Regions from separate parts of the Streptomyces sp. NPDC058092 genome, predicted to be linked through region 3. Evidence: riboswitches for the same ligand, from Rfam matches in the RefSeq annotation. Region 3 holds a riboswitch; each other region holds the start of a gene.
The links. A riboswitch is a leader RNA that binds a small molecule or an ion and turns the genes downstream of it on or off. The one in region 3 is predicted to bind cyclic di-AMP.
Positions count from the first base shown of each region.

Region 1: another riboswitch for cyclic di-AMP. It lies ahead of ACFVV1_RS08865 (M23 family metallopeptidase); the one in region 3 lies ahead of ACFVV1_RS28005 (C40 family peptidase).
Region 2: another riboswitch for cyclic di-AMP. It lies ahead of ACFVV1_RS24250 (transglycosylase SLT domain-containing protein); the one in region 3 lies ahead of ACFVV1_RS28005 (C40 family peptidase).

Region 1 is NZ_JBHVSY010000004.1:120,093-123,317, forward strand. It holds gene ACFVV1_RS08860 (M16 family metallopeptidase) at 1-598, shown strand, start outside; cyclic di-AMP (ydaO/yuaA leader) riboswitch at 998-1,165, shown strand; gene ACFVV1_RS08865 (M23 family metallopeptidase) at 1,178-1,993, shown strand; gene ACFVV1_RS08870 (GntR family transcriptional regulator) at 2,240-2,953, shown strand; gene ACFVV1_RS08875 (HPr family phosphocarrier protein) at 3,109-3,225, opposite strand, start outside.
Region 2 is NZ_JBHVSY010000015.1:94,510-97,734, forward strand. It holds gene ACFVV1_RS24240 (APC family permease) at 1-135, opposite strand, end outside; gene ACFVV1_RS24245 (hypothetical protein) at 528-821, shown strand; gene ACFVV1_RS24250 (transglycosylase SLT domain-containing protein) at 949-1,716, opposite strand; cyclic di-AMP (ydaO/yuaA leader) riboswitch at 1,721-1,907, opposite strand; partial or broken gene ACFVV1_RS24255 (ATP-binding cassette domain-containing protein) at 2,607-3,221, shown strand.
Region 3 is NZ_JBHVSY010000019.1:123,031-126,255, forward strand. It holds gene ACFVV1_RS27995 (ATP-dependent Clp protease proteolytic subunit) at 296-931, shown strand; gene ACFVV1_RS28000 (hypothetical protein) at 939-1,247, shown strand; cyclic di-AMP (ydaO/yuaA leader) riboswitch at 1,630-1,813, shown strand; gene ACFVV1_RS28005 (C40 family peptidase) at 1,817-2,290, shown strand; gene ACFVV1_RS28010 (LysE family translocator) at 2,316-2,951, opposite strand; partial or broken gene ACFVV1_RS28015 (LysR family transcriptional regulator substrate-binding protein) at 2,949-3,225, shown strand, end outside.

The sequences.
Region 1 (3,225 bases), on a different contig from region 3:
GATCGGCCGGATCGGCCCCGACCGGCACGACAGCGTATGGCCGGCGCAGGTGCTCGGCACGTACTGCCTGGGCGGCACGCTCACGTCCCGGCTGGACCGAGTGCTGCGTGAGGAGAAGGGCTACACGTACGGGGTGCGGGCCTTCGCCCAGGTGCTGCGGTCGTCTGCCCCGGATTCCGCCTCGGGGGCGACCGGTGCCGCGATGCTCGCCATCAGCGGATCCGTCGACACGGAGTCCACCGGACCGGCACTGAAGGACCTGTGGACGGTCCTGCGAACCCTGGCCGCCGAGGGGCTGACCGATGAGGAGCGCGAGACGGCCGTGCAGAACCTCGTCGGTGTCGCACCGCTGAAGTTCGAGATGGCGGCCTCCGTCGCCGGCACCCTCGCCGACCAGGTCGAGCAGCACCTCCCGGACGACTACCAGGCACACCTGTACGCCCGGCTCGCGGAGACCGGCACGGTCGAGGCGACCGCGGCGGTGGTCAACGCCTTCCCGGGCGACCGGTTGGTCACGGTCCTCGTCGGTGACGCGGCGCAGATCGAGGCGCCGGTCCGGGCTCTGGACATCGGAGAGGTGTCGGTGGTCGCCGGCTGACGGGCGTACCTGTCGCGGACGCGGGAGGCGGCCGAACAGGCCGGCCGGCCCGTTGCCCACGATGACGGTTCACCTGTGACAGCCCACCGGTCGCCTGTCACATCCGGCCGGCACCGGCCCAGCACCCGCTGAGGCCCGGCCGGCACCGGACGCGCGGGCCGAGCACGGCAGCACCAACCGGTCCGCCGACCCGCCATATATCCACATACGGGACAAGAGGAAGACCCCTGTGAGCGAGATCTCGCCGGGGTCTTCCTTTTTGTCCGTTCTAGTGGAGAGGTTGCCTGTCTGCCCTGTGGGATGCGCTACAAAACGGCCTGTCCGTTTGGTGAATGAAAGTGACCCCGCTTAGCGTCGGCCGGGCTGTCCGTCACTCGTATGCCGCATCCGCGACGTACCGGACAGTCATCGCCGAGTCCCCGTCAGGCGCGAGCCTGGGGAGCCGGGGACCCACGAAGTCCCTGGGGTGAATCGGATGCCTGAGCCTCACCGAGGCCGGGGCGTCCGTAGGAGACCTTCCTGCTCCGAACCCGTCAGCTAACCCGGTAGGCGAGAAGGAAGGAAAGGATCAGCCACTTCATGGCGTTCACCCGTGCCACCGGGAAGCATCGTGCCCCGAGCCGACTGACGCGCAGGAGCGCGAAGATCGCCGGCGTCGCGGCCCTGGCCACCACCGGCGTCGTCGGCGGCGCGGCCTCGCCGGCCCTCGCCGCGGACACCGGGGTCACCTCCGTCAGCGAGACCGGCCTGAACCAGGTCATCGCCATCGACAGTGCCCTCGCCGACCAGATAGAGGCCCAGGCCGCCGCACAGCAGCACCAGGCCGATGCCGCGGCGAAGGCGAAGGCGGAGGCCCAGCGGAAGGCCGAGGCCGAGAAGCAGGCCGAAGCCAAGAAGAAGGCGGATGCCGAGGCCGACGCGAAGCGCGCGGCCGAGGCGCGCGCGGAGAAGGCGCGTGCCGCCCGGTCCGCCGAGCGCACCCGCCTGGGCGCCTTCCAGCTCCCGGTCGCCGGTTCGTACGTCACCACCGGCTACAAGTCCAGCGGCTCGCTCTGGTCGTCCGGCAGCCACTCGGGCATCGACTTCCACGCCGCGTCCGGCAGCTCCGTCGTCGCCGCCGGTGCCGGTACGGTCGTCGAGGCCGGCTGGGGCGGCGCGTACGGCAACAACATCGTGCTCCGGATGACGGACGGCACGTACACGCAGTACGGCCACCTCTCCTCGATCGGTGTCTCCGTCGGCCAGAGCGTCGGCGCGGGCCAGCAGATCGGCCTCTCCGGCTCGACCGGCAACTCCACGGGCCCGCACCTCCACTTCGAGGCCCGGACGACGCCGTCGTACGGCTCCGACATGGACCCCGTCGCATACCTGCGCGCCCACGGCGTCAACGTCTGACCGACGCCGCCCGTCCCACCCGCAGCACCTCTTCGAAGGCCCCGGCGCACACCGGGGCCTTCGCCGTGCCCGGCCTCCGCGCTTGCCCGTGGTACCGCCTGCAGGACCTGCCCGCCGAGTCGCCCCGTGGCCAAAAGATATTCATGAATTTCCACCCGGCATCGGAAATGCGGCCGCATTGCAATAGAGTCGCACAACAGGCGTCGGTCGGCCGCGTTTCGCGGGGATCAAGACGGAGGTTCGGACATGCGCATTCCCGCGCATTCGGTATGCACGGCAATCCGTGACGACATCGTCTCCGGTGTCTTCGAACGCGGCAGCCGGCTCACCGAGGAGTTGCTGGCGCGTCGTTACGGGGTCTCCCGTGTCCCGGTACGGGAAGCTCTGCGCACCCTGGAGTCCGAGGGCTTCGTGGTCACCCGGCGGCACGCGGGCGCCTGCGTCGCCGAGCCCACCCAGGAGGAGGCCGCCGACCTCCTGGAGGTCCGGATGCTGCTGGAGCCGCTGGCCGCCGCGCGCGCCGCGCAGCGCCGCACCGAGGCGCATCTCAAGGTGCTGCGCGGTCTGGTCAGGCTCGGCCAGGAGCGGGCCAGGCGGGGCGAGGGGGAGGATCTGCGCCCGCTGGGCGGCTGGTTCCACGAGACGTTGGCGCAGGCCTCCGGCAGCCCCGGCCTGATCGCGCTGCTCACCCAGCTCCGGCACAAGATCGCCTGGATGTACGCGGTCGAGCAGCCGGCCCGCCCGGCGGATTCCTGGGCCGAGCGCGGAGCCGTCGTGGACGCGGTGGCGCGCGGTGACGCGGCATGGGCCAGGGCGCTGACCGCCCAGCACGCCGAACGGGCCGCGGCCGCGCACCGGCTGCGCCGCATCGACCGGCCGGACCGTGCGCCCGCGGCCTCACGCACCGGCCGGGTGAGGGCCTCGCAACATTCCGTAAACACCACGGGCATCCGGCATTAACAATTACGCCGTATACAAAGAGTTGTCATTCCGTGGAGCTTTCTTCGGGCTGCCCGAATTATCTTCGCTCTTCATTTTTCACTAAGTTTCGCCCGGGAAAACGAAAGAGCCGCGGACCCGGTCAAGGGTGCCGCGGCTCTTTCGCAGGAAATGGGTCAGACGGTCTCCGGCAGCTCATCGAGCCCCTCGGCAACCAGCTTCGCCAGGCGGTCCAGGGCGGCTTCCGAATCGTCGGCCTCGGATGCGAGCACGATCTCCTCGCCGCCGTGCGC
Region 2 (3,225 bases), on a different contig from region 3:
GAGTGTCGAAGCGGGCGTCACGCAGGAGAGCGTGAGCAGTGTTGCGCCCACGACGCCGATGGAACGCTTGAGCTTCTGTGGGATGGGGCCGGTCGCGGGGGCCAGCGCCTGGGGAGCGCTGAGCGTTTCGGTCATCGTGCGATTCCGATCAACAGGTGCGGTGACTGAGCGCGGGAGCGGTATCGCCTCCAGACGAGGACGTGGTGAGTGGTTTCGTCGCTCCCAGCGCGACATGCAATCCTGACGAGTTCCGCAGGTCAAGAGCTGTTCACCTACGGAATTCGTTGTTTCGGCGATCCGATCCAACGGTTTGGCGTTGAAAGTGCGTCATCCTGTTGGCGATCGGCGGGTGCGGGAACCGCAGCGAAATCCGGTGGAAAGTTTCGCCCGTTCCAGAATCCGGAAGGGTGTGGGCGTCCCGGAGCACCGCGGCGCGCGGACGGCTGAGGGTGCGCGTCGACCGGGCTTCGGGTGCCCACACTCCGGCTGCGGGTGCGCATCCACGGACTTGGTGCCAGCCTGGAGTCATGGCTTGGGCGTCATGGACGACTCGCGGTGTGTTCTCCGGGCATGGTGGCGTGCTGACGGACGAGGTCGGCGTCCTGTCCGGGGACCTGACGGTTCACACGACCTGGGCCGATGACGTAGCCCAGGTGACTGTGCAGTACACGGGTGCGATCGACTGGTTCACCATGTCGGGCAGCCCCGTGCCGTGCTGCTCCGAGGACGACAGCCGACGCCTTCACGACGCGGTGGTGAAGTCCGTCCGTGAAGGAGCAGCGGCCACGGTTCCCAGGCCACCGCTCCGGAGGCCGGAGTAGGTGCCCCTGGAAGCGGCCGAACGGCGGTCCCTGACCGGCGGGTGCGGTCCTTCACGAGGGGCCTGCTCGGCGCCCCGTGAACTCGTGAACCCGTCGGTCCTGAACCGCCGTCAGGAGTCGTTGTGCGTCAGTAGGCGCCGAACACGTTGTCGATCGAGCCGTACTTGTCGGCCGCGTAGTTGCACGCTGCGGTGATGTTGGCGACCGGGTCGTAGCTGTCCATCGACGTGCCGGGCACGTGGTAGGCACGGAACGTCGGGGCGATGATCTGCAGGAGCCCCTTGGACGGCGTTCCCTTGGCGGCGTTCGAGTCCCAGTTGTTGATGGCCCTGGGGTTGCCGGAGGACTCGCGCATGATGTTGCGGTGGATGCCGTCGTAGCTGCCGGGGATGCCGTGCTGGGCCATGACGGCCAGCGATTCCTTGATCCAGCCGTCCAGATTGTTGGTGTACTTGGCGGGGGCGGCGGGGGTCGATACCGCGACGTTGTTCACGGCGGATACGCCAGTGGAAGCGCTGGACCCGGCCTTGGCGCCGATGGTCAGCTTCATGCCCGGGTGAATCAGGGTGGGGTTGTCACCGATGGTCTCTCGATTGTCCTCGTACAGCTTCTGCCAGCCACCGCTGACGGAATACCCCTTCGCGATCTTGGAAAGGGTGTCACCCGAGATCACTGAATAGGTGGTGGGCGCGGCCTTCTGTACGGAGATTTCCTTGGCGGTGGCGGCGGCCGGCGCCGTGGCCTTTTCGGCGGTGGCAGCCTGGGCCGGCGCGGCCGAGGCGAAGCCGGCGCAGAACAGCGGCAGCACGAGCGCGGCTCCGCCCGTGGTCGCGGCGATGAAACCGCGGGTCAGCGAAGTGGGCTTGCGACGGCGGTACTTACCCGTGGTGGGCATGGCGAATTCCTCTCCGTCGCCTACGAGGTGAGCTGTCGGGTTCAGACTGGAGATGTCTGGCCGCATGCAATTGCGACTTCACCCCGAGCCGTTCCGGATACCGGTTCGGCGGCTTACCTGGGTCCCCCGCTCCTGCCGTACGTGACTGGGTTGGATTCTCGGACGGCGGCAGGATTCGGCGTTCCGTCCGGATTGACGGTGACCGTAGGCGAGAAATACCGAAGGGAACAAGCCCCTATTTTTTGATCACAATTCATTTGCAAGATCGAATCACGGAACGGGAAGTAAGCCACCTCACATCGCAATGCCAAATTTCCTTGCACAGAAGGGAACCGGGTGGCGCGCCACGACATCGCGAGGCCTGAACGTGACTCACGCCACACAGCGTCAGAAAGGGGCATTTCGGGCAATGCTCAGAGATCGCAACTCCCCCTAAATGCCTCTTTGTTGCCCAAGAGCTCATGTCTAACGAAATCGCACATATTAGACATTTGACTGGCTCTTCGCATGTTCTCGCTCCGGTGCACCGCCGTCGGGCCGGCCACACCCGGCAGGACCGGCCGACCGTCCGCGCGTGCCACTCCCCCGCACGGCACCGAGGCGTTGCCCTCCGCCCGCCGGATCGTTAAGATGTCGAGCTGTCCTGTTGTCTCCGATAGAGGTGGACGTTGCGCATCTGAGGTTCGCGATCATCGCGCCGTACGACTCCGGTCGTGCGCCCGTCACGCAGTAGCAGTGTTTCCTCCTGCCCGTGACCCCGCGTGGATGCGACCTCGGTGCATGAGCCGTCCCTCGATCTTCTGGACCGCCGTACCTGTTCCCGTTTCGGTCGCTGCGTGGTGCTCGCATACGAAGCCCCCTTCACCGCGCTCACGACTGCGAGGATCACCATGGCGACACCCACCACCCCCAGCGCCTCCCTCACCTGCTCCGCCCTGTCTTTCCAGTGGCCGGACGGCACGACCGTCTTCGACGGGCTCTCGCTCAGCATCGGCCGGGGCCGCACCGGCCTCGTCGGCAACAACGGCGCGGGCAAGTCCACACTGCTGCGCCTGCTGGCCGGCCGGCTGTGCCCCTCCCAGGGCTCGGTGACCGTCGGCGGCAACCTCGCCCACCTTCCTCAGAACATCACCCTCGACACGACACTGCGGGTGGACGAGGCCCTGGGCATCGCCGAGCGTCGCGACGCGCTGCGCGCCATCGAGGCCGGGGATGTGGACGAGAAGCACTTCGAGACGATCGGCGACGACTGGGACGTGGAGGAACAGGCCCTCGCGACACTGGGGTCGCTCGGGCTCGGATACCTGGAGCTGGACCGCACCGTGGGCCAGATGTCCGGCGGGGAGACCGTCCTGTTGCGCCTGGCCGCCCTGCTGCTGGAACGGCCCGACGTCCTTCTGCTGGACGAACCGACCAACAATCTCGATGTGTTCGCGCGCCGCAGGCTCTACGACGCAGTCGACAACTGGCGCTCCGGAGTACTGGTCGTGGTCAGCCACGACCTCGAAC
Region 3 (3,225 bases):
GCCACTAAGCGTCCACCTGAGCCCCGAGGACCTCCGCGTCGCCTCGGGCCACCTCACTTCTCTACTCGGTTTCAGTGAGGGCGAAGCAGCCTGATGATCAAGACGTCTAGAGATTGCGAGATATCCGCCCTCAGCGAACAGCCAAAACAGCCTCTGACCTGGGACTTTTAGTGGATCAATAGGATCACGCCCCCACCATAACCTTCTGTACGTCCTGTACATTTTTTACAGGTGCTTGCGCAGACCCCGCGCACGCGAATCTCGTACAGATCCCGGAAGAGAGGCATCGTTCATGCTGTTCCGTCCTGCCGCCCGCTACGTGCTGCCCGAGTTCACCGAGCGCACGACCAACGGGACCCGCACCCTCGACCCGTACTCCAAGCTGCTAGCCGAACGCATCGTCTTCCTCGGCACCCCGGTCGACGACACCGCGGCCAATGATCTGGTCGCCCAGTTCATGTATCTGGAACACGCCGCCCCGGACCGGCCCATCTCCCTCTACATCAACTCCCCCGGCGGCTCGTTCGGGGCCATGTCGGCGATCTACGACACGATGGAGTACCTCACCTGCGAGGTGGAGACCTACTGCCTCGGCCAGGCAGGTTCCTGCGCGTCGGTACTGCTCGCGGCGGGCGCTCCCGGCAGGCGGCACGCACTGCCCGGGGCGCGGGTCGTCGTACAGCAGCCCGAGCTCACCGAGCCGGTGCAGGGCCAGCCGTCCGATCTGGAGATCGAGGCGAGGGAGTTGGAGCGGGTCCGCGAGATGCTCACCAGACTGCTGGCCCGTCATACCGGCCGCGGCGCCGAACAGATCGCCACCGACATCGAGCGCGATCTGATCCTCGACGCCCCGGGCGCCAAGGCGTACGGCCTGGTGGACCACATCATGGAGAACCGGAAGTCATCGCTCCCGCCGCACGGCGCGCGGTGAACGCCCGATGCGGCCACCGGAGTTGCCACCACTGCCCGCACTGACGTGCGCCGAGGGCGAGTTCATCGACCGCTATCTCGAAGTCCTCGACCAACTGGGCCGGATCAACCCGGCCCGCGGCAGCGACACCTACGGCGCGCTGCGGGCCGCACAGGCGCTGGCCTCACGGGCGGGCGCGCTGCGGGACGCCCTCGCCTTGATGCACGAGCGCGGCGAAGCACAGATCCACGCCGCCACCCTGGCCCGGGCGCTGCGGGTGCTGGACGGGGAACGGCGGGCCGGACGCGTCACCGTACCCCCTGCTCCGGCGAGTTGATCAACCGTTTCGTCGCCGGGCCGGCCGGGACCAGCCGGCTTCCCTGCGCCCCCCGACAGGAGGCAGCCAACTCCCCTTCGCGACACGCCCGGTGGTCACATCAAAATTCCTCGCTCTTTCGGCGTAGAAAGTCCCTCTCGCGAGAGATTTCTCCACTTGCGTTCTTCGGGTGGACAATGAGCGGAATCCGTGATTCCACCCCTGGTGCGGGACCGGTTCGAATGACCGTCGGCGCTCCCGAAAACGTCGGCTCCACCCGAACGGGTCAGCCGTGAGGAGCCTCACAATTCGTCGTTTCTCATCGGAAATCCGACAGTCGGTGAGTCAAGATCCCTGGGACGACAAGCCCCCGCCACAGCGACGGGGCGGTCCGGGCGGACGCCGAGTCCTGCCGCCGTCCGGATGTCTGGTCGACAGAAGTGGATCGGCAGGAGTGGAGGACCCGAGCACAACGGGTCGACCGGATCACCGGTCGACCCTCGGGGTGAAGCCGCCGAGCGCGGCCGGGCAACTTCGCCAGCCCGAACCCGACAGGTCATCCTTCACAGGCGGCTGACGAAGGGTTGCGCATGACTGCGCAGGTTCATGTCCCGTCTCTGCTCGCCCGGGCCGGTACGGCCTCGGTTCTGACTCTGGCCGCCGTCGGCGGCACCATGCTCGCCCCGGGCGCCGCAACGGAGGCCCAGGCGGCGACTCTCTCCATGAAGGCGCTCAAGATCGCCGCGTCCAAGAAAGGATCGCCGTACAGGTGGGGGGCCACCGGCCCCAACCGCTTCGACTGCTCGGGTCTGACGGCCTATTCGTTCAAGAAGGCGGGCAAGAAGCTCCCCCGCACGGCCCAGCAGCAGTACAACAAGACCCGCCACATCCCGGCCTCGCACAGGCAACGCGGCGATCTGGTCTTCTTCCATTTCGGTCGCAGCATCTACCACGTGGGGATCTACGCCGGTCACGGCAAGATCTGGCATTCGCCGAGGACCGGTGCGGTGGTCCGGCTGGAGAAGATCTGGACGAAGCGCGTCTATTACGGTCGGATCCGCTGACGCGGTCCCAGCGCAGCTGAGAACCTCAGTGCAGCAGGGGGCCGGACACCAGCACCAGCCCCAACGCCGTAAGCGCCGCGCCACTGCCGCCCTCGATGGCGCGGGCGGTACGCGGTCGGCGCAGCCACCGGCCCATCCGGTCCACCAGGAGCGCCACGGCGGGGAACCAGACCAGCGCGAGCAGCGCGACGATCGTCGCTAGCAGCAAGGTCCTCGGGAGCGGCGGCTGCCCGTCGGGAACGAACTGCGGCAACAGGCTCAGGAAGAGCACCGGCGCCTTGGGTTTCAGGGCATTGGTGCGGAAGCCCTGGCGCAGCGCGCGTACGGTTCCCCGCCCTGCGGGTTCGCCCGCCGTCCCGTCCGCCCCGTCCGTGGTGCGGCGCCGTGCCGCGTACAGGGCGCTGATGCCGAGGTGGAGGACGTAGGCCCCACCGAGCAGTTGGACGGTGCGGAACAGCACGGGCACCGTCACCAGCACGGCGGCGAGCCCGGCGACGGCCAGCGCGGTGTGCACGAGGAGTCCCCCGGCAACGCCCAGCGCGGTCGCCACGCCCGCCCACCGGGAGGCGAGCGCATTGCGTACGACGACGGTGAAGTCCGCGCCCGGCAGCGCGACCATGCCCGCGGCGACCCCGGTGAAGGCGATGAGTTGTGCGTCCAGGAGGCGGGCGCCGCGCTGCTTATCCGCCACCACCGAGGGGCCCGCCTCACAGCCGCGGGCGAGCTGCTGGTCGGACATGCACGGCGGATCCTCGACGAGATGGACCAGGCCCGCCATGAGCTGGCCCGCCTGTCCGGACTCTCCGGCGGACGCCTGCGCGTCGGTACGTTCACCACCGCGGGCATCCATCTGCTTCCGCCGGTCCTGAGCGCCTTCCGTCGCGCCCACCCGGAGGTGGAACTGGCGGTCACCGAGTACGAGCCGCCGGACGGTG